One region of the Micromonospora sp. NPDC085948 genome, then DNA from elsewhere that is predicted to be linked to it. Evidence: riboswitches for the same ligand, from Rfam matches in the RefSeq annotation. Region 1 holds a riboswitch; each other region holds the start of a gene.
What was found. Region 1 has a riboswitch for cobalamin ahead of AB0O48_RS15530 (ribonucleoside-diphosphate reductase subunit alpha). Riboswitches for the same ligand answer to the same signal wherever they lie in the genome.
Positions count from the first base shown of each region.

Region 2: it holds a riboswitch for cobalamin, as region 1 does, so the genes downstream of both, cobN (cobaltochelatase subunit CobN) here and AB0O48_RS15530 (ribonucleoside-diphosphate reductase subunit alpha) in region 1, are expected to answer to the same signal.
Region 3: it holds a riboswitch for cobalamin, as region 1 does, so the genes downstream of both, AB0O48_RS34135 (acyl-CoA thioesterase) here and AB0O48_RS15530 (ribonucleoside-diphosphate reductase subunit alpha) in region 1, are expected to answer to the same signal.
Region 4: it holds a riboswitch for cobalamin, as region 1 does, so the genes downstream of both, bluB (5,6-dimethylbenzimidazole synthase) here and AB0O48_RS15530 (ribonucleoside-diphosphate reductase subunit alpha) in region 1, are expected to answer to the same signal.

Region 1 covers NZ_JBFBJW010000005.1:62,210-66,803, reverse strand. The annotation lists gene AB0O48_RS15540 (FadR/GntR family transcriptional regulator) at 1-275, opposite strand, end outside; gene AB0O48_RS15535 (L-fuconate dehydratase) at 285-1,679, opposite strand; cobalamin riboswitch at 2,244-2,461, shown strand; gene AB0O48_RS15530 (ribonucleoside-diphosphate reductase subunit alpha) at 2,657-4,594, shown strand, end outside.
Region 2 covers NZ_JBFBJW010000009.1:99,673-104,266, reverse strand. The annotation lists gene cobN (cobaltochelatase subunit CobN) at 1-3,046, opposite strand, end outside; cobalamin riboswitch at 3,377-3,506, opposite strand; gene AB0O48_RS22705 (DUF5919 domain-containing protein) at 3,787-4,047, shown strand; gene AB0O48_RS22700 (inositol monophosphatase family protein) at 4,044-4,594, shown strand, end outside.
Region 3 covers NZ_JBFBJW010000025.1:11,650-16,243, forward strand. The annotation lists gene AB0O48_RS34130 (zinc-dependent alcohol dehydrogenase family protein) at 1-968, opposite strand, end outside; gene AB0O48_RS34135 (acyl-CoA thioesterase) at 1,064-1,576, opposite strand; cobalamin riboswitch at 1,707-1,921, opposite strand; gene AB0O48_RS34140 (copper resistance protein CopC) at 2,052-4,100, shown strand; gene AB0O48_RS34145 (copper chaperone PCu(A)C) at 4,165-4,594, shown strand, end outside.
Region 4 covers NZ_JBFBJW010000006.1:146,473-151,066, reverse strand. The annotation lists gene AB0O48_RS18095 (bifunctional 5,10-methylenetetrahydrofolate dehydrogenase/5,10-methenyltetrahydrofolate cyclohydrolase) at 1-225, shown strand, start outside; gene AB0O48_RS18090 (alpha/beta hydrolase) at 546-1,247, shown strand; cobalamin riboswitch at 1,343-1,543, shown strand; gene bluB (5,6-dimethylbenzimidazole synthase) at 1,572-2,198, shown strand; gene AB0O48_RS18080 (vitamin B12-dependent ribonucleotide reductase) at 2,254-4,594, opposite strand, start outside.

The DNA.
Region 1 (4,594 bases):
TGCCGTGGGTCGCCCTGGCCCTGGAAGTCGACCACGAAGCCCATCGGGGCCAACAGCTGCGGCGCGTCGAGGTTGGTGACGTAGGTGCCGTCACCCTGGCGGATGTTGACGATGCCGAGGATCGACAGAGCCGACATCCCCTCGCGCAGCGAGCCCCGCGAGACGCCGAGCGACTCGGCGAGGTCCTTCTCGATGGGCAGCCGGTCCCCGGGCTTGAAACGCCCTTCGAGGATCATCCGTTTGATGCCGTTCACCACCTCGTCGGTGCGCGACATGACATCCCCCTAGCGGCCGGCGGGGGTGGCCGTCCCACCCGCGATCACGTACGGCTCCGAAGATGACACCGTAGTCGGGTCCGTCGCCGCCCAGTAGCCGCCGTCGGGGAACCGGTAGAGCTCGACCGACTCCTGGCGCATCCGGGTGGAGTAACCGGGCTGGCTGGGCAGGACGTAACCGCTGCCCGAGCCGGTGTCCTGGATGATGCACGGGTCGGTGAAGTGCTCGTGCAGGTGGTCGACGAACTCGGTGACCCGGTTGGTGAGATCTCCCGAGATCGCGACGTAGTCGAGCACCGACACGTGCTGGACCATCTCGCACAGCCCGACACCGCCGGCGTGGGGGCACACGGGGATGTCGAACTTCGCGGCGAGCAGCAGCACGGCGACGATCTCGTTGATGCTGGCCAACCTGCCGGTGTCCAGTTGACAGAAGTCGATGGCCTCGGCCTGGAACAACTGCTTGAACATCACCCGGTTGTGGCAGTGCTCGCCGGTGGCGACTCCGATCGGAGCGACGGCGCGGCGCACGGCGGCGTGGCCCAGAATGTCGTCGGGGCTGGTCGGCTCCTCGATCCACAGTGGCTCGAACTGCGCCAGGGCCTTGACCCACTCGATGGCCTGACCGACGTCCCACACCTGGTTGGCGTCGATCATCAGGTTGCGGTCCGGACCGAGGATCTCCCGGGCGATGCCGCACCGGCGGATGTCGTCGTCGAGGTTGGCGCCCACCTTCAGCTTGACGTAGCCGTAGCCGGTGTCCACCGCCTCCTGGCACAGCCGGCGCAGCTTGTCGTCGCCGTAGCCGAGCCAGCCTGCCGAGGTGGTGTAGGCGGGGTAGCCGGTCCGGTCGAGCTCGGCGAGACGGGCCGCCTTCGTGCTCTCCTTGGCCCGCAGGATGGCCAGCGCCTCGTCCCGGGTCAGCGCGTCGGACAGGTAGCGCAGGTCCGCGATGTCGACGAGCTGCTCGGGGGACATGTCGACGAGCAGCCGCCACAGCGGCTTGTCGGCGACCCGGGCGACCAGATCCCACGACGCGTTGAGGACGGCGGCCAGCGACAGGTGCACGACACCCTTCTCCGGGCCGAGCCAGCGTAGTTGCGAGTCGGAGGTGAGCAGACGGTAGACCGCGCCCATGTCCGCCGCCATCGTCGCGACGTCCACGCCGACGAGGCGCTGTGCCTGATGGACGGCCGCCGCGACGACGATGTCGTTGCCCCGGCCGATGGTGAAGGTCAGGCCGTGGCCCGCGAGTGGCGCACCGCTGCTGTCGACGCCGTCGGTGTGCAGGACGACGTAGGCCGCCGAGTAGTCGCCGTCCTTGTTCATGGCGTCGGAGCCGTCAGCGGTCAGGGAGGTGGGGAAGCGGACGTCCTCGACAGTGACGGCGGTGATCTGCGGCATGCGCTCCTCGCCCGGTTAGGCTAAAGATCAGATGATCTCTGGGAGTATACGGAGGGTCGATCCGACGCGTCAACGACGTCGATCCGTCGGGTATCGAAGACATCCAATGTTTCTTCGTGCTGGAGATTCGTCGGTGCGCGGTCCCCGTGATCGCCGTACCCGATCCGCGAGCCCTGAATGCGGTGGTACCAACATTCGCCGCGCTGGTAGGCACCTTCGACGGGCGGCACCTCGTCGTCGGCCCGGGCACTGCTGCGGCACCGCCGGCCCGATGGGGACGGTGGTGCGAGATATGAGGAGTGGTTCAGAAGATTAGATGTCCACTCCGGATAACTACATTGACGCCTAAGTATAGGTAGGGATCCTTACATCTAAAGACTTAATACATCACACCTTTCCGAATGTCGACACCTGCTCGTGTACCGCGCGCCGCGCGGGTGTCGGTCCACCGCGCCCCGGCGCGACTCGGCCTGGTCGGCGTGGCCGGTGATGACCGTCACGGAGGTCGCCGTCGACACGCCCGAGACCGACATGTGGGGTGTGACAACCGCAGCGTCCCTATATATGGTGTCGAACGCAGCTGGTTCGGCCGCTCATCCGGAGTGGTCGAGGCAAGAGGGAACCCGGTGGAAATCCGGGACTGTCCCGCAGCGGTGAGTGGGAACGACAGCCGTCAGAAGCACTGGGCCACGAAGCGGTCTGGGAAGCGACGGCCAGTAGGAGACCGGCCAACCCGGTCGTGCCCACGAGTCCGAAGACCTGCCAGCGCGCCGCGTACCCGCACCCGGGTGGGCGGCGGTCCGAGGCCGCGTGGGACGGCCGACGCCACCTGACCCACGCCGTGCCGGCGTGGCGTCCGTTGGTGTCCGTCTCCACGCGTTCGAGGGGCCATCAGGTCTCGAACTCGCGAGGAGTGAGTGGTGACAGTCACCGAGGCAGTCCCGGTCAGCGGCGACGCGGCCGTCCGGCGCACGCCGATGCAGGTGCGCAAGCGCAACGGCACCACCGAGTCCGTGGACGTCAACAAGATCGTCCGTGCGGTCGAGCGGTGGGCCGACGACCTGGCCGACGTCGACCCGATGCGGGTCGCCACCCGCACGATCAGCGGCCTGTACGACGGCGCGACGACGGCCGAGCTGGACCGGCTCTCCATCCAGACCGCCGCCGAGATGATCGGTGAGGAACCGCAGTACTCGCGCCTCGCCGCCCGGCTGCTGTCCGGCTACGTCGACAAGGAGGTGCGTCGACAGGGCGTCACCTCGTTCAGCGCGGCGATCCGGATCGGCCACGCCGAGGGCCTGGTCGCCGACGACACCGCCGCGTTCGTCGCCGCCCACGCCCCGATGCTCGACCACGCTGTCGATCCCGACGGCGACCGACGATTCGAGTACTTCGGCCTGCGCACGGTGTACGACAGGTACCTGCTGCGTCACCCCACCAGCCGGCTGGTGCTGGAGACCCCGCAGTACTGGCTGCTCCGGGTGGCCTGCGGGCTGTCCCAGACGCCGGACGAGGCGGTCGGCTTCTACCGGCTGATGTCCAGCCTGGCCTATCTGCCCAGCTCGCCGACACTGTTCAACTCCGGCACCCGACACACCCAGATGTCCTCCTGCTATCTGGTCGACTCTCCGCGCGACGAGTTGGACTCCATCTACCAGCGGTACGCCCAGGTCGCCAACCTGTCCAAGTTCGCCGGCGGCATCGGCATCGCGTACTCCCGGGTCCGGTCCAGGGGTGCACTGATCCGCGGCACCAACGGGCAGTCCAACGGGATCGTGCCGTGGCTGCGCACACTGGACGCGAGCGTCGCCGCGGTCAACCAGGGCGGCCGGCGCAAGGGCGCGGCCTGCGTCTATCTGGAACCGTGGCACCCGGACATCGAGGAGTTCCTGCAACTGCGGGACAACACCGGCGAGGACGCCCGCCGCACCCACAACCTCAACCTGGCCAACTGGATCCCGGACGAGTTCATGCGCCGGGTCGAGGCCGACGAGATGTGGTCACTGTTCGACCCGCACGAGGTACCCGAGCTGCCCGACCTGTGGGGGGAGCGGTTCGACGCCGCGTACCGGCAGGCCGAGACGCAGGGCCGCCACGTGCGGCAGGTCCCGGCGCGGGAGCTGTACGGCAAGATGATGCGCACCCTCGCCCAGACCGGCAACGGGTGGATGACCTTCAAGGACGCCGCGAACCGACTGTGCAACCAGACCGCCGAGGACGGCAACGTGGTGCACCTGTCCAACCTGTGCACCGAGATCATCGAGGTGTCCAGCGACGCCGAGACCGCCGTGTGCAACCTCGGCTCGGTGAACCTCGCCGCGCACCTCAGCGACGGCGGCATCGACTGGGAGCGGCTGCGCGCCACCGTCCGTACCGCCGTGACCTTCCTGGACCGGGTCATCGACATCAACTACTACCCGACCGAGCAGGCGGCGGCGAGCAACCCCCGCTGGCGGCCGGTGGGGCTCGGGCTGATGGGCCTTCAGGACGTCTTCTTCGCGCTGCGGCTGCCGTTCGACTCACCGGCCGCGCGGGAGCTGTCCACCCGGATCAGCGAGGAGTTGTACCTGACCGCGCTGGAGACCTCCGCCGACCTGGCGCGTCGCTTCGGCGCGCACCCGGCGTACCCGCAGACCCGGGCCGCGCGGGGCCAGCTCCAACCGGACCTGTGGGGTGTCGAGGGTACGCAGACCGCGCGCTGGGACGCGCTGCGCCAGCGGGTTGCGACGGACGGGCTGCGCAACTCGCTGCTCGTGGCGGTCGCGCCGACCGCGACCATCGCCTCGATCGCCGGGTGCTACGAGTGCATCGAGCCGCAGGTGTCCAACCTGTTCAAGCGCGAGACCCTGTCGGGGGAGTTCCTCCAGGTCAACACCGCTCTGGTCCGCGAGTTGAAGGCCCGCGGTCTGTGGACC
Region 2 (4,594 bases), on a different contig from region 1:
ACACCTCGGCCAGGTCGGCGTCGCTGCGCCAGGTCCGGGCGTCGATCAGGGGCAGCAGGCCCGCGCCGTACGCCCCCGGCTTGGAACCGAAGATGCGGGCGGTGGCCCGCCGCTCGTCACCGTGCTCGGCGAGGTCCGCGGCGACGTGCGCCCGCAGGTAGTTGTCCTCGTCCGGCTCGTCCAGGGCGGCGACCCGCCGCACGGCATCGTCGAGCAGCGCCACCACGTGCGGGAACGCGTCGCGGAAGAACCCCGAGATGCGCACGGTCACGTCGACACGCGGCCGGCCCAGCTCGGCGGTCGGCACCACCTCGATGCCGGTGACCCGCCGCGATCGGTCGTCCCACACCGGCCGGCAGCCCAGCAGCGCGAGCACCTCGGCGATGTCGTCGCCCTGGGTGCGCATCGCGCTGGTGCCCCACACGGTCAGACCCACCGAGCGGGGGTACGACCCGGTGTCGGCGAGGTGCCGGGCCAGCAGCGAGTCGGCGAGGGCCACCCCGACGTCCCAGGCGTTGCGGCTGGGAATGGCCTTGGGGTCGACGGAGTAGAAGTTGCGGCCGGTGGGCAGCACGTTGACCAGGCCCCGGGTGGGTGAACCGGACGGGCCGGGCGGCACGAACCGGCCGTCGAGCGCGCCGAGAGTATTGGTCAGCTCGTCGGTGGTCCGGTCCAGCCGGGGCACCAGCTCGGTGGCGGCGAAGTGCAGCACAGCGGCGACGTCCGGGATCGACTGGCCGGTCACCTCGACAACCACCGCGTCGACGGCCTCGGCGTCCCAGCCGAGCGTCTCCATCCCGATAACCAACCGCCGGGCGAGGGCCTCGATCAGGTCGACCGCGTCGGCGGCGGTGCCGGCCGGCCCGTCCACCACGTCGGTCAGCTCCGTGGGCACCGCCAGTCGTTCGCCCGGTGCCGCGAGCAGCTCCTGCTCGTCGAGGGAGTACGCGACGGCGAGCGCCTGCCGCAGGCCGGGCAGGGCACGGGCGCCACCCCAGATCTGCGGGGCGCGCAGCACCGCGAGGACCAGGTTGACCCGGGGCTCACCGGTGGGCGCGTCGGCGAGGATGTGCAACCCGTCGCGGATCTGCACGTCCTTGACCTCGCAGAGGTACCCGTCGAGGTGCAGCACGAACTCGTCGAAGTCGTCCGCGTCGGGCATCGCCTCGGCGTGCAGGTCGTGGTGCAGCTCCGCCGCGCGGACGAGGTCCCAGATCTGCGCCCGCACGGTGGGCACCTTCGCCGGGTCGAGGGCCTGCACGGTGGCGTACTCGTCGAGCAGTTGCTCCAGTTTGGCCAGGTCGCCGTAGGTCTCGGCGCGGGCCATCGGCGGCACCAGGTGGTCGATGACCACGGCGTGCGCGCGGCGCTTGGCCTGGGTGCCCTCGCCGGGGTCGTTGACGATGAACGGGTAGACCAGCGGCAGGTCACCGAGGACCGCGTCGGGGGCGCAGTCGGCGGCCAGGCCGAGGCCCTTGCCGGGCAGCCACTCCAGGGTGCCGTGCTTGCCCAGGTGCACCACGGCGTCCGCGCCGAAGCCGCCGTCGGCGACCGGGGCGGCCAGCCAGCGGTACGCGGCCAGGTAGTGGTGACTCGGCGGCAGGTCCGGGTCGTGGTAGATGGCGATCGGGTTCTCCCCGAAGCCGCGCGGCGGTTGGATCAGCAGCACCACGTTGCCGAAGCGCAGCCCGGCGAGCACGATGTCCCCGCCCTCGGTGTAGAGCTGGCCGGGCGGCTCACCCCAGTGTTCCCGCATCCGTTCCCGCAGCTCGGACGGCACCTGGTCGAACCACCGCCGGTAGGTCTGCCCCGGGATCCGGGCCTCGGCGGCGGCCAGCTGCTCCGGGGTGAGCCACTCCACGTCGTGACCACCGGCGGCGATCAGAGCGTGGATCAGAGCGTCGCCGTCGTCGGGCACCGGCGCGTCGCCCAGGTGGTAGCCGGCCTCGGCGAACGCGGCCAGCAGTCGGACCGCCGAGACCGGGGTGTCCAGCCCGACGGCGTTGCCGACCCGGGAGTGCTTGGTGGGGTACGAGCTGAGCACCACGGCGACCCGCTTGTCGGCGTTGGGCACGTACCGCAGCCGGGCGTGGCGCACGGCGATCCCGGCGACCCGGGCGGCCCGGTCGGCGTCGGCCGCGTAGACCGAGAGGCCGTCGGCGTCGATCTGCTTGAACGAGAACGGCACGCTGACGATCCGGCCGTCGAACTCGGGGATGGCCACCTGCATCGCCGCGTCCAACGGGGACAGCCCCGCGTCGCTGCCGGCCCACTGCTCGCGGGTGCTGGTCAGGCAGAGCGCCTGGATGATCGGCACGTCCAGGGCGGCCAGGGCGCCGACGTCCCAGGCGTCCTCGTCGCCGCCCCCGGAGGCGTCCGCGGCGACCGCGCCACCGGCGGCCAGCACGGTGACCAGCAGCGCGTCGCAGCGGGCGAACAGCCCGAGCGGTCCCGCGCCGGTGGTCAGCCCTCGCAGCGAGCCGCAGAAGATCGGCACCGGGTTGCCGCCGGCGTTGTGGACCGCGTCCGCGAGGACGTCGACGAATTCGGTGTTGCCGGCGAGGGCGTGCGCCCGGTAGAAGACGATGCCCACGGTGGGCCGCTGCGGGTCGGTCGGGTGTTCGCCGTGCACGCCGTACGCGGGGGTGGGCGCGGGCGGGGCGAACCCCTCGCCGGTGAGCAGCACCGTGTCGGAGAGGAACCGGGCGAGCTGCCCGAGGTTGTCCGGCCCACCCTCGACGAGGTACGCCAACGCCTGGGTGACGACCCCGGACGGCACTGTGGAGATGGCCATCAGCTCCGCGTCGGGCAGCGCCTCGCCGCCGAGCACGACCGTCGGCACACCGGTGGCGAGCACCGCGGCGAGGCCGTCCGGCCACGCCTGCCGACCGCCGAGCAGGCGTACGACGACGAGGTCGACCCCGTCGAGCAGGGCGGACACCTCGTCGGCGGCGACCCGCGCGGGGTTGGCGAGCCGGTAGTCGGCGCCGCTGGCGCGGGCGGCCAGCAGGTCGGTGTCGGCGGTGGAGAGCAGCAGGATGCGCACGGCGGGCTCCGGAGAGTGACGCCCTGGCCGCTACGGAGGCGACCTGGACGAAGCGGGTGGGTGCGGCGTCAGCCGGTACGACGGCTCGGCCGGGCTCAGCGACGCGGACGTCGGGGCCGGTCAGCGCCAGACGCCCAGGTCAGCGGTACCGGAAGCCAGCGGTCTGGCACACGCCGCGACGGCCGGGCCGGGACGTGCGGGGCCGGCCGGTTGTGGGCGCGGTGCAGTGCCCGCCAAACGGCTCATGACGATGATCGTCAATGGATGAGACGCTGTGCGTCATCGGGTCCTCCTCGGGTGTCCACGCCCTGGGGTACATCCCGACGGCCGAAGTATCCTGGCTTCCGGATCGACGCTCTCCCCCGGCCTTCCAACCGCAGACACACGGTCGTGACTCACGAGGGGGGATCGCTCCCCGGTGACAGTGGCGGGACCGCGTCGGAATCGCACCGACTTCCTTCACTGCCGTCAGGCCGCGAATGCTGCCACACCCCTCCGCCGCCGGTCAACGCCGGCCCTGGCACCGCCCGGCCCCGCTCATCACATTGACCTGGGAAAATATAGGTGCGCGGGGTTGCCTGACCACGAGACGGCGAGCTGATTGGCCGGTGGCGGAGTGATCCCGCAGAGGGAGCCGAGTGTCTGTGTGACTCCCTCTGGAGCTGATGTCGTAGACGATTCAGCACCCACGGGGTCAGCCCTGGGTTACTCGTGCTCGAAGCGGCGCGGCCGGCGAGTCAGTGACAGCCAGCCGAGAAAACGGGCGTGCACTCCCCGCAGGTGTCCGAGACCACCTGGCCATCGGCGTCTACGACGAGTCCATTCGCGCCAACGTGCTTCTGATTGATGACCGACTCTGCGTCGTCCAGCACTACCTACCGCGGATGCGGGGCGTCGACTGCCCGACGATGGTCATCGAACGCGACACGAGTCCCTCCGGCCTCTACCCGATATTCGACGAGATGTTCACCTCACTCTGGGAGCGCAGCCGCCAGCTATGACCGACCACGCCCGCCTCCTCCCCCTCGCACAGGAGGCCGTTGACCTGGCACACGACCTGATGCGGACGCTCCAGCCCGGCGCGCTGACCTTCAAGGGTGACCGTGACATGGCGTCCGAGGTGGACTACGCCATCGAGCGAGCGGTTCGCGAGCATCTGGCCGCCACGGCGCCCGACATCGGTTTCCTCGGCGAGGAGTATGGCGGCAGCGGCGACGCCACCGAACTGACCTGGGCACTCGACCCCGTCGACGGCACCGTCAACTTCGTCCACGGCTCACCCCTGTGCGCGATCTCCCTCGGCCTCCTGCACGGCACAGACGCCGTCCTCGGCGTCATCGACCTGCCGTTCCTCGGCACCCGCTACCACGCCGTTCAGGGGCACGGCGCCTATGCCGACAACCGACGCATCTGCGCCAGCCAGGTCACCGATCTCCGGGACGCCGTCGTCGCCATCGGCGACTACGCGGTCGGTGCCGACGCCAGCCGGAAGAACGCCGAGAGACTCGCCATCACCGAGCAGCTCACCCGGCACGTCCAACGGATCCG
Region 3 (4,594 bases), on a different contig from region 1:
TTGCCGTTCGCGGTGCCGCTGGCGACCAGGCGGTGGGCGTCCGTGACCGTGTCGAGCGTGAACGTGCGTGGATCCAGTCGCGGGCGCAACATGCCGGCGTCGGCCAGCGCCGCGACCTCGCGCAGAATGTCGCCCTGGTGTTCGCGGCCCTGCCCGGTCAGCAGCGGCAGCAGAGTGAACACCCCGGAATAGGTCGCTCCCCGGAACGACAGCGGGGCGAGCGAGTGCGACCCCCAGCCCAACGCGCTGACCACGTGGCCGTGATAGGTGCGCACCGCCGCGAACGACGCGTCGAGGGTCGCGCCGCCCACGTTGTCGGCGATGATGTCGAACCCGGCACCGTCGGTGTACCTCTGCACGTACTCCTCGACGCTTGTCGAGGTGTAGTCGATCGCTACCGCGCCCAGGCTCTCGATCAGAGACATGCTCGCCGGCCCACCCGTGGCGTACGCCGCGGCGCCGCGCGCCTGGGCGAGTTGGACGCTCACGTAACCGACGCCACCGGCGCCGCCGTGCACCAGCACCTTCTGGCCGGCCCGGACCCCGGCCCGGTCGACAAGCCCCTCCCAGGAGGTGATCGCCGCCAGGGGTAACGCGGCGGCCTCCCGCATGGAGAGGGTGTTCGGCTTGCGGGCCAGGAGTCGGGTGTCCACGGCGGCGTACTCGGCAAGCGAACCCTGGAGGTCGCCCACGCCCCCGCACAGCCCGTACACCTCGTCTCCCGGCGCGAGGTCGGTCACCTCCGCACCGACCGCCGCGACGACGCCGGCGAGGTCCAGGCCGAGCACCGCGGGGAGCTGGATGCGTGCGTGCGCGGCCTTTCCCGCCTGGATCTTCGTGTCGAGCGGGTTGACCCCGCTGGCGACGATCCGCACCAGCGCCTGCCCGCGCTCGGGGCTGGGTTGGTCGATCTCCTCGATCGTCAGCGGAACGTCGAACTCCCGCAGCACCGCAGCGCGCATCGCCATCCACACTCTCCGTGATCGGGGCCTCTCGTGGACGCTATCCGACCGGATCGGCGGTGGGGCGGGTTCTCGGACCGGCCACCGTCACAACGGGCGCGTCAGGCGTCGTCGGCGCCGTCGAGCAACGCGCGTCGCAGCGCCAGCCGGTGCTCCCGGCGGATCTCCGCCTCCCGGTACCGTCGCCGGTCCCCGTCGGTCTCCGGCAGCAGCGGCGGCACCGTACGAGGCTGACCGTCGTCGTCGATGGCGACCATGACCAGGTGGGCGGTGGCCACGTCGGTGGGCGGCACCGCCCGGTCCCACCGGTCGGCGGTCACCTTGACGGCGACCTCCATCGAGCTGCGGCCGGCCCAGGTGATCCGGGCATCGACGTGTACGACGTCACCGACCCGCACCGCGCGGAGGAACGCCGTCTCGTCGATGGCAGCGGTCACCGCCGGCCCGTCGGAGTGCCGGGCGGCGACCACACCGGCGACGGAGTCGATGAGGTTGAGGATCCGGCCGCCGTGCACCGTACCCATCAGGTTGGTGTGGTGCTGGTCCATGATCTGCGACAGGGTCAGGTGCGACGCCGACGGCGCTCGGCCGGCGATCGTGGTGGTGTCGTGCACAGCGGTAGTCCGTCCCTCGGGAAACCACACCGCCGGGTCGCGGACACGCGCTGACGAGGACCTGGCCGTGCGCCACACGCACGGCCCGTCACCCGCTCAGCCCACCCGCGAGGCCGACGGCAGCGCACACGGTTGTGTACGCGGCGCCGGCAGGTCTTCGGACTCGCGGGCCTGACCGGTCGCGCCGGTCCCCTACTGGCCGTCGCTTCCCAGGCCGTTGGCCCAGTGCTGATGACGGCGGTCGTTCCCACTCACCGCTGCGGGGCAGCCCCGGATTTCCACCGGGTTCCCTCTTGCGACGCCCAGCCGGTCACGACGGGGCGAACCAGCGCCGTCGGCAGCATAGCTGGCCAGGGAATGTGTCCACCCGGGGCGTCCCGCTGCGACGGCCCGCGACCTCGTCGTCAACTTTTGTCGTCGGAGGAAGAAGATCGCCACCTCTTGAAAAAAGTCTCGCGAGGGTGAGGATATCCAGATGCGTCGTCTCCCCCAGACTTGCGGGCGGGTGATCTCGGGCCTCCTCGCGTTCCTCCTCGCCTCGGCGGTCGCCCTGCTCGCGTCCGCCCAACCCGCCGCGGCTCACGGGACCCTCGCCGACTCCACACCGGCGGGCGGCTCCACCGTGCGCGAGCCGTTCACGGCGGTGCGGCTCTACTTCACCGAGAAGGCCGCCGCCAACGCGTTCTTCACGGTCACCGCCCCGGACGGCACCCGGGTCGACGACGGCTGGTCGCAGGGGGAGCCGAAGCCGCTGGAGAAGCCGGTACGGGAGTACTTCCTGGTCAACGGGCAGTTCGAGCCACGGGAGTACACGACGGGGTTCCCCGCGGTGGTGACCGTCGCCCACCTGCCCGCCAAGGGCCAGTATTCGGTGAGCTACCTGTCGGTCGCCTCGGACGGCGACACCGTGCGGGGCACCCTGACCTTCCGCTACGACGGGCGGGTGGCCGCGGCGCCGAAGGGGTGGAGCCCGCCGTCGACCCAACCGGACCCGGCGCTGGTGGCCGCCACCGAGCAGCACAACACGTCCGGGCAGGCCTCGGCGGTGCCGACCACCGCGGACGATCCGTCCAACCCGCCGGCTGCGGCGGCTCCGTCGACCGGGTCCACCGAGGAGAGCGGCTTCGGAACGGTGGCCTTGGCCGGCTGGGCGGTGGTGGTCGCGGCGGCCGGGGCGGTGGCCGCGTACATCTTCTGGCGTCGCCGATCGGCTTCCACCCGCAGACCCACCGGCCGGGGCCGCACCTCGCCGGCGACCTCCGGTCGACGCGGCGGTGGTGCCCGTCCCACGAACAAGGCCGGCACCGGCCCGGCCGCCGGCGCCAGGGCCACCGGCGGCAAGACCATCGGCGGTGGCAAGGCCGACGGTCGCAGGACCGTCGTCGCGCCGGCTCCGGGCGACAAGCGGCGGCCCACCACCGTGCCGGCGGCACGCAAGGGCAACGCGGTCGTCACGGCCCGCACGGGCGTCGCGGTCGATCCGACGCCGACCGATCAAACCGTCGCCGGTACGGACGGCGAGCCCACGGTCGAGCCCGGAGCACGGCCCGACACGGATCTCGCCGCCGCAGCGCCCGGATCCCGGCTGAGCAACACCCACCTTGCCCTGCTCGTCGGCGGGCTGGTGATCGCTCTGCTGGCCGGGTTCGGTCTGGCCCGCATCGGGACCGGCGACGGGAACCCGGCGGACCGCAGCGCCCGGCAGCCCGCGGGCGGTCCGCCCGCCCCGGGCCAGGAGGGCGCCGCGAACGACGGGCACCAACACCCGGCGGGCACCGGGCCGCACACGCATCGCGGTGACGGCGCGACGGGCGAGACGCTGGCGACCGGGACGACGGTCAGCGCCGGCGGCTACACCCTGCAACCACTGGAGCGGTCCCAACCGCCCGGGGTACGCGCGGACTACCGGTTCCGCATCGTCGGGACCGACCGGCAACCGGCGACCCGCTTCGCGGTCGTCCACGACAAGCCGTTGCACCTGATCGTGGTCGGCCGCGACCTGTCCGGCTATCAGCACCTGCACCCGACGATGGCGGCCGACGGCACCTGGAGCGTCCCCCTGACACTGGCCCGGCCCGGCGGCTACCGCGTCTACGCCGACTTCTCCGTCACCGCGACCAACGACACGCAGATTCCGCTCGTGCTGGGCGTCGACCACACCGTGCCCGGCGCGCACACCCCGACCGCGTTGCCGCCGGTGCAGGCCCAGGCGAAGGCCGGGCCGTACGCGGTGTCGATGACCGGAACCCCGACGGTGGGGGTGACGGCGCCGATGCACTTCAAGGTCAGCGCCGACCCGACCGTGCCCGTGCAGTTGGAGCCGTACCTGGGCGCGTACGGGCACCTGGTCGTCGTCCGCGAGGGCGACCTCGGGTACGTGCACGTCCACCCCGAGCCGGAGCTGGTCGACGGGTCGGTCAAGTTCTGGCTGACCGCCCCGAGTTCGGGCCGGTACCGGGCGTTCTTCGACTTCCAGGTCGCCGGCAAGGTGCACACCGCCGAGTTCACGATCAACGTGCCCTGAGCCGGAACTTTCTCCCCGCTGCGGCCGACCATCCAGCCAGCAGCGATCATCGGAGGAAGAACACATGCGCAGCACCAACCCGTTCGGTTCACGCCACTTGGCCACCGTCCTCGCCGCCGCCATCCTGGCGGTGGGCGCCGCGGGTTGCGGCTCGTCCGACTCTCCGTCGGCAGCGCAGCCCGCGCCGTCCGCGTCGGTCTCGGCCAACCCGGACGCCGGTGTGCTCGGCATTCGTGACCCGTGGGTCAAGGCGGCCGACAAGGGGATGACGGCGGCCTTCGGGACCCTGGTCAACGACGGTGACAGCGATGTCACGCTGACCAGCGCCACGACCGAGGTGTCGCCCATGGAGCTGCACGAGATGGCCATGAAGGACGGCAAGATGGTCATGCGGCAGAAGCAGGGCGGCATCGTGATCAAGTCCAAGGGCACGCACGCGTTGGAGCCCGGTGGCGATCACCTGATGCTGATGGACCTCACCAAGCCGGTCCAGG
Region 4 (4,594 bases), on a different contig from region 1:
GCCGCGGGCGTACCCCGGATCGTTCGGCCTGAGCACGTCAAGCCCGGCGCCGTCGTCATCGGCGCCGGCGTCCGCTACGAAGGACGGCGCCTCCTACCGGACGTGGACGAAGCGTGCGCCGAGGTCGCCGGCGCCATCACGCCCCGGGTCGGCGGCGTCGGTCCGACCACCGTCGCGATGCTGTTCCGCAACGCGGTACGCGCGGCCGAGCGCGCGAGCGAGTAGCCCGGCAGGTGCGTCGGGGGAATTGCGGACAACCGCACCGCCACGGGCGCGAGTTTGCTATCCAGCGGCGCTCAGCAAGCAATACGGGAATGAGCTTGGATTCGGCCCGAGCCAGGCAACGTGTTGTTGATCACGAGCACACCGCCGCCGATCGGGCTTGTGGCTCGGCTCATAGTCATCCGCGCCTTGCTACCCAAAAGTAGCGGCATATATTTCCGCTGTCCTCGGTCGAGATGGGGCGCTCCGGTGATGCACGACGGCGTGGTCGACGACGAACTCCAGATCCGATCATTTGAATACATGCGGGCAGGAACATCATCTTGAACAGCATTCCGTCGCTTCTTCTCGTGCACGGTGCCTGGCACGGGCCCTGGGTCTGGCAGTCGCTCATCGAGCAGTTTCCGGATATCGACATCCACACCGTCGCGCTACCCAGTAGCGGCAACGACCCCGCTGCCCTCGGGGACCTCTACGACGACGCGGCCGTGGTCAAAGCCGCCGTCGCCGCCATCGACGGACCGGTCGTGGTCGTCGCCCACTCCTACGGTGGCGCACCAGTCACGGAGGCGCTCGCTGCCGCGGACAACGTACGCCGAATCGTTTATCTCGCCGCTTTCCAGCCGGATGTCGGCGATTCGCTCTTCTCCACCGCCGGCGGCGTTGCTCCGCCGTGGTGGGAGGTTCACGAGCGGACGGACCTGAAGGGCAGGGGTCACATCGAACCGTCGCAGCCCCGAGAGGTCTTCTACAGCGACGTCGATCCGGAAATCGCGGAACAGGCCGTTGCACGACTCGGGCTCCAGTCCTGGGCCTCGACGCAGCAGCCGCTGACCGAGGCCGCGTGGCGCACCATTCCCAGCACCTACCTCATTTGTGCGGCCGACAACGCTCTTCCGCCCTTCGCGCAGGAGCTCATGGCCAAGCGGGCCGAGCGGGTGTTGCGCATGAACTCCTCGCACTCGCCGTTCCTTTCTCAGCCCGCCGAGCTGGCCGCGCTGATCCGGGCGGAACTTTCCGCCTGAGGCAGACGGCGCGGGTAGCGGCCGTCGACCGGCCGGACATGCGACCGGGCGACGGACCGCCACCCCGTAGGCAGGGGCGGCCGCTATGCTGCGCAATGGCACAAACGTTGCGAGGTGCCCCGCGCGAGTGGGGAGAATCGGGAAGCCGGTGTGAGTCCGGCACGGGCCCGCCGCGGTGACCGGGGAGCTGCCACCCACGCGTACCAGACGCAGCCACTGGCCCTGAGGGGCTGGGAAGGCGGGTGACCAGCGGAGATCCGGGAGTCCGAAGACCGGCCTCGCGTCATCGTCCCGTCAGGGGCGCGAGCGCAGCGGGAGCCTGCCTTGAACAACGGACTCTACGAGACCATCCACCGCCGTCGGGACGTACGTGCCCAGTTCACCGGGGCGCCGATCCCCGCGGATACGTTGGATCGGATCCTCACGGCGGCGCACGCCGCGCCGAGCGTCGGTCTCTCCCAGCCCTGGGACTTCATCCTGGTCCGCGATCCTGAGCTGCGGCAGCAGTTCCACCGGCACGTGGAGCGGGAGCGGGACACCTTCGCGGCCACTCTCGACGGTGCGGCGGCGGAACGCTTCGCCCGGATAAAGATCGATGGCGTACGAGAGTCGACGTTGTCGGTCGTGGTCACGTACGACCCGGAGCGGGGTGGGCCGGCCGTGCTCGGCCGTCACGCGATCGCCGACGCCGGCCTCTACTCGGTCTGTCTGGCGATCCAGAACCTGTGGCTGGCCGCAACCGCCGAGCAGCTCGGGGTCGGCTGGGTCTCGTTCTACCGGGAGCCGTTCCTGCGCGACCTGCTCGGCATCCCGGCCACCGTCCGCCCGGTGGCGTGGCTCTGCCTCGGCCCGGTCACCCATCTGGAGGAGACGCCGGACCTGGAGCGGCACGGCTGGCGTCAGCGACGTCCGCTGTCGTCGGTGATCCACCAGGATCGCTGGTCCGAGTGACCCGCACACAAACGAGCCCCGGGCGCGCGAACGCCCGGGGCTCGTCGCTGACGTGTCAGCTACAGCCGCTGGTGGAGCCGCAGCCCTCGCAGACGTAGCAGCTACCGGCGGGGCGCATCTTCGTACCGCAGGTGAAGCAGAGCGGCGCGTCGGCGGCCTTGCCGATCACGGCCTCCAGCAGTTCGGTGCTGGAACCCACGCTCGGAGCCGGCTTGGCGGCGGCCACGTCGGCCATCTCCTGGGCCGGCTGGGCGACGGCCTCCGACTTGGCCGGGGCCTCCACCGGAGCCGAGGACGCCATCGCGGTGAGCTCCGCGCCGGTGACGGCGGCGGCCTCCGCGTCGGCCTCGGCCCGCAACTGGGCGGCCCGCTCCGAGGCGGTGAAGATGCCCAGCTCGGCGCGGCGCTCGTAGGGCAGGAAGTCCAGCGCCAGGCGACGGAAGATGTAGTCCATCACCGAGGCGGCCATCCGCACGTCCGGGTCGTCGGTCATGCCGGCCGGCTCGAAGCGCATGTTGGTGAACTTGCTGACGAACGTCTCCAGCGGCACGCCGTACTGCAGGCCGATGCTGATGGCCACCGAGAAGGCGTCCATCACGCCGGCCAGGGTCGAGCCCTGCTTGGACATCTTCAGGAAGACCTCGCCGAGGCCGTCGTCCGGGTAGGACGACGCGGTGAGGTAGCCCTCGGCGCCACCGACGGAGAAGCTGACCGTCTCGGACGGGCGCTTCTTCGGCAGGCGCTTACGCACCGGCCGGTACTCGATGACCTTCTCCACGGCGGCCGGCGCGGCCTCGACCGCGGCCGGCTCGGTGGCCTTGTTGGACTTGGCCACCGAGAGCGGCTGACCGACCTTGCAGTTGTCCCGGTAGATCGCCAGCGCCTTGAGGCCGAGCTTCCAGCCCTCGAAGTAGATCTTCTCGACGTCCTCGACGGTGGCCGCCTCCGGCATGTTGACCGTCTTGGAGATGGCGCCGGAGACGAACGGCTGGATGGCCGCCATCATCCGCACGTGACCCATCGGGGCGATCGTCCGCTCGCCCATGGCGCAGTCGAAGACCGGGTAGTGCTCCGGCTTGAGGCCCGGGGCGTCCACCACGTGGCCGTGGTCGGCGATGTGCTCGACGATCGCCTCGACCTGCTCCTCGGGGTAACCGAGGCTGCGCAGGGCGCGCGGCACCGTCTGGTTGACGATCTGCATCGAGCCGCCGCCGACCAGCTTCTTGAACTTGACAAGCGCCAGGTCCGGCTCCACGCCGGTCGTGTCGCAGTCCATCATGAAGCCGATCGTGCCCGTCGGGGCGAGGACGCTGGCCTGGGCGTTGCGCCAGCCGAACTTGTCGCCGATCTTGTTGCCCTGGGTCCACTGTTTGGTCGCCTCGCGGACGATCGCGGTGGCCACCGGGCTGGTCGGCTTGATCTCGTCGTTGGCGGCGGCGTGCTTGCGCATGACCCGCTTGTGCGGCTCGGCGTTGCGGGCGTAGCCGTCGTACGGGCCGACGACGCCGGCCAGCTCGGCGGAGCGGCGGTACGCGGTGCCGGTCATCAGGGACGTGATCGACGCGGCGACCGAGCGGCCCTGCTCCGAGTCGTACGGCAGGCCGGTGGCCATCAGCAGGGCGCCGAGGTTGGCGTAGCCGATGCCGAGCTGCCGGTAGGCGCGGGAGGTCTCGCCGATCTTCTCGGTCGGGAAGTCCGCGAAGCAGATCGAGATGTCCATCGCGGTGATGACGAACTCGACGGACTTGACGAACTTCTCCACCTCGAAGCCACCGTCGGCGCGGAGGAACTTCATCAGGTTGAGCGAGGCCAGGTTGCACGAGGAGTTGTCCAGGTGCAGGTATTCCGAGCACGGGTTCGACGCGGTGATCCGCCCGGTCTCCGGGCAGGTGTGCCAGTCGTTGATCGTGTCGTCGTACTGCAGGCCTGGGTCGGCGCACTCCCAGGCGGCCTGGGAGATGGTGCGGAACAGCTTCTTGGCGTCGACGGTGTCGATCACCGAGCCGTCCAGCCGGCCACGCAGGTCGAAGCCCTTCTCGTTCTCGACCGCCGACATGAACTCGTCGGAGACCCGGACCGAGTTGTTGGCGTTCTGGTACTGCACGCTGACGATGTCGGAGCCGCCGAGGTCCATGTCGAACCCGGCGTCGCGCAGGGCGCGGATCTTGTGCTCCTCGCGCGCCTTCGTGACCACGAACTCCTCGATGTCCGGGTGGTCCACGTCGATGATGACCATCTTGGCCGCGCGGCGGGTCGCACCGCCGGACTTGATGGTGCCGGCGGAGGCGTCCGCGCCGCGCATGAAGCTGACCGGGCCGGAGGCGGTGCCGCCGGAGGAGAGCAGCTCACGCGACGAGCGGATCCGCGACAGGTTGACCCCGGAGCCGGAGCCGCCC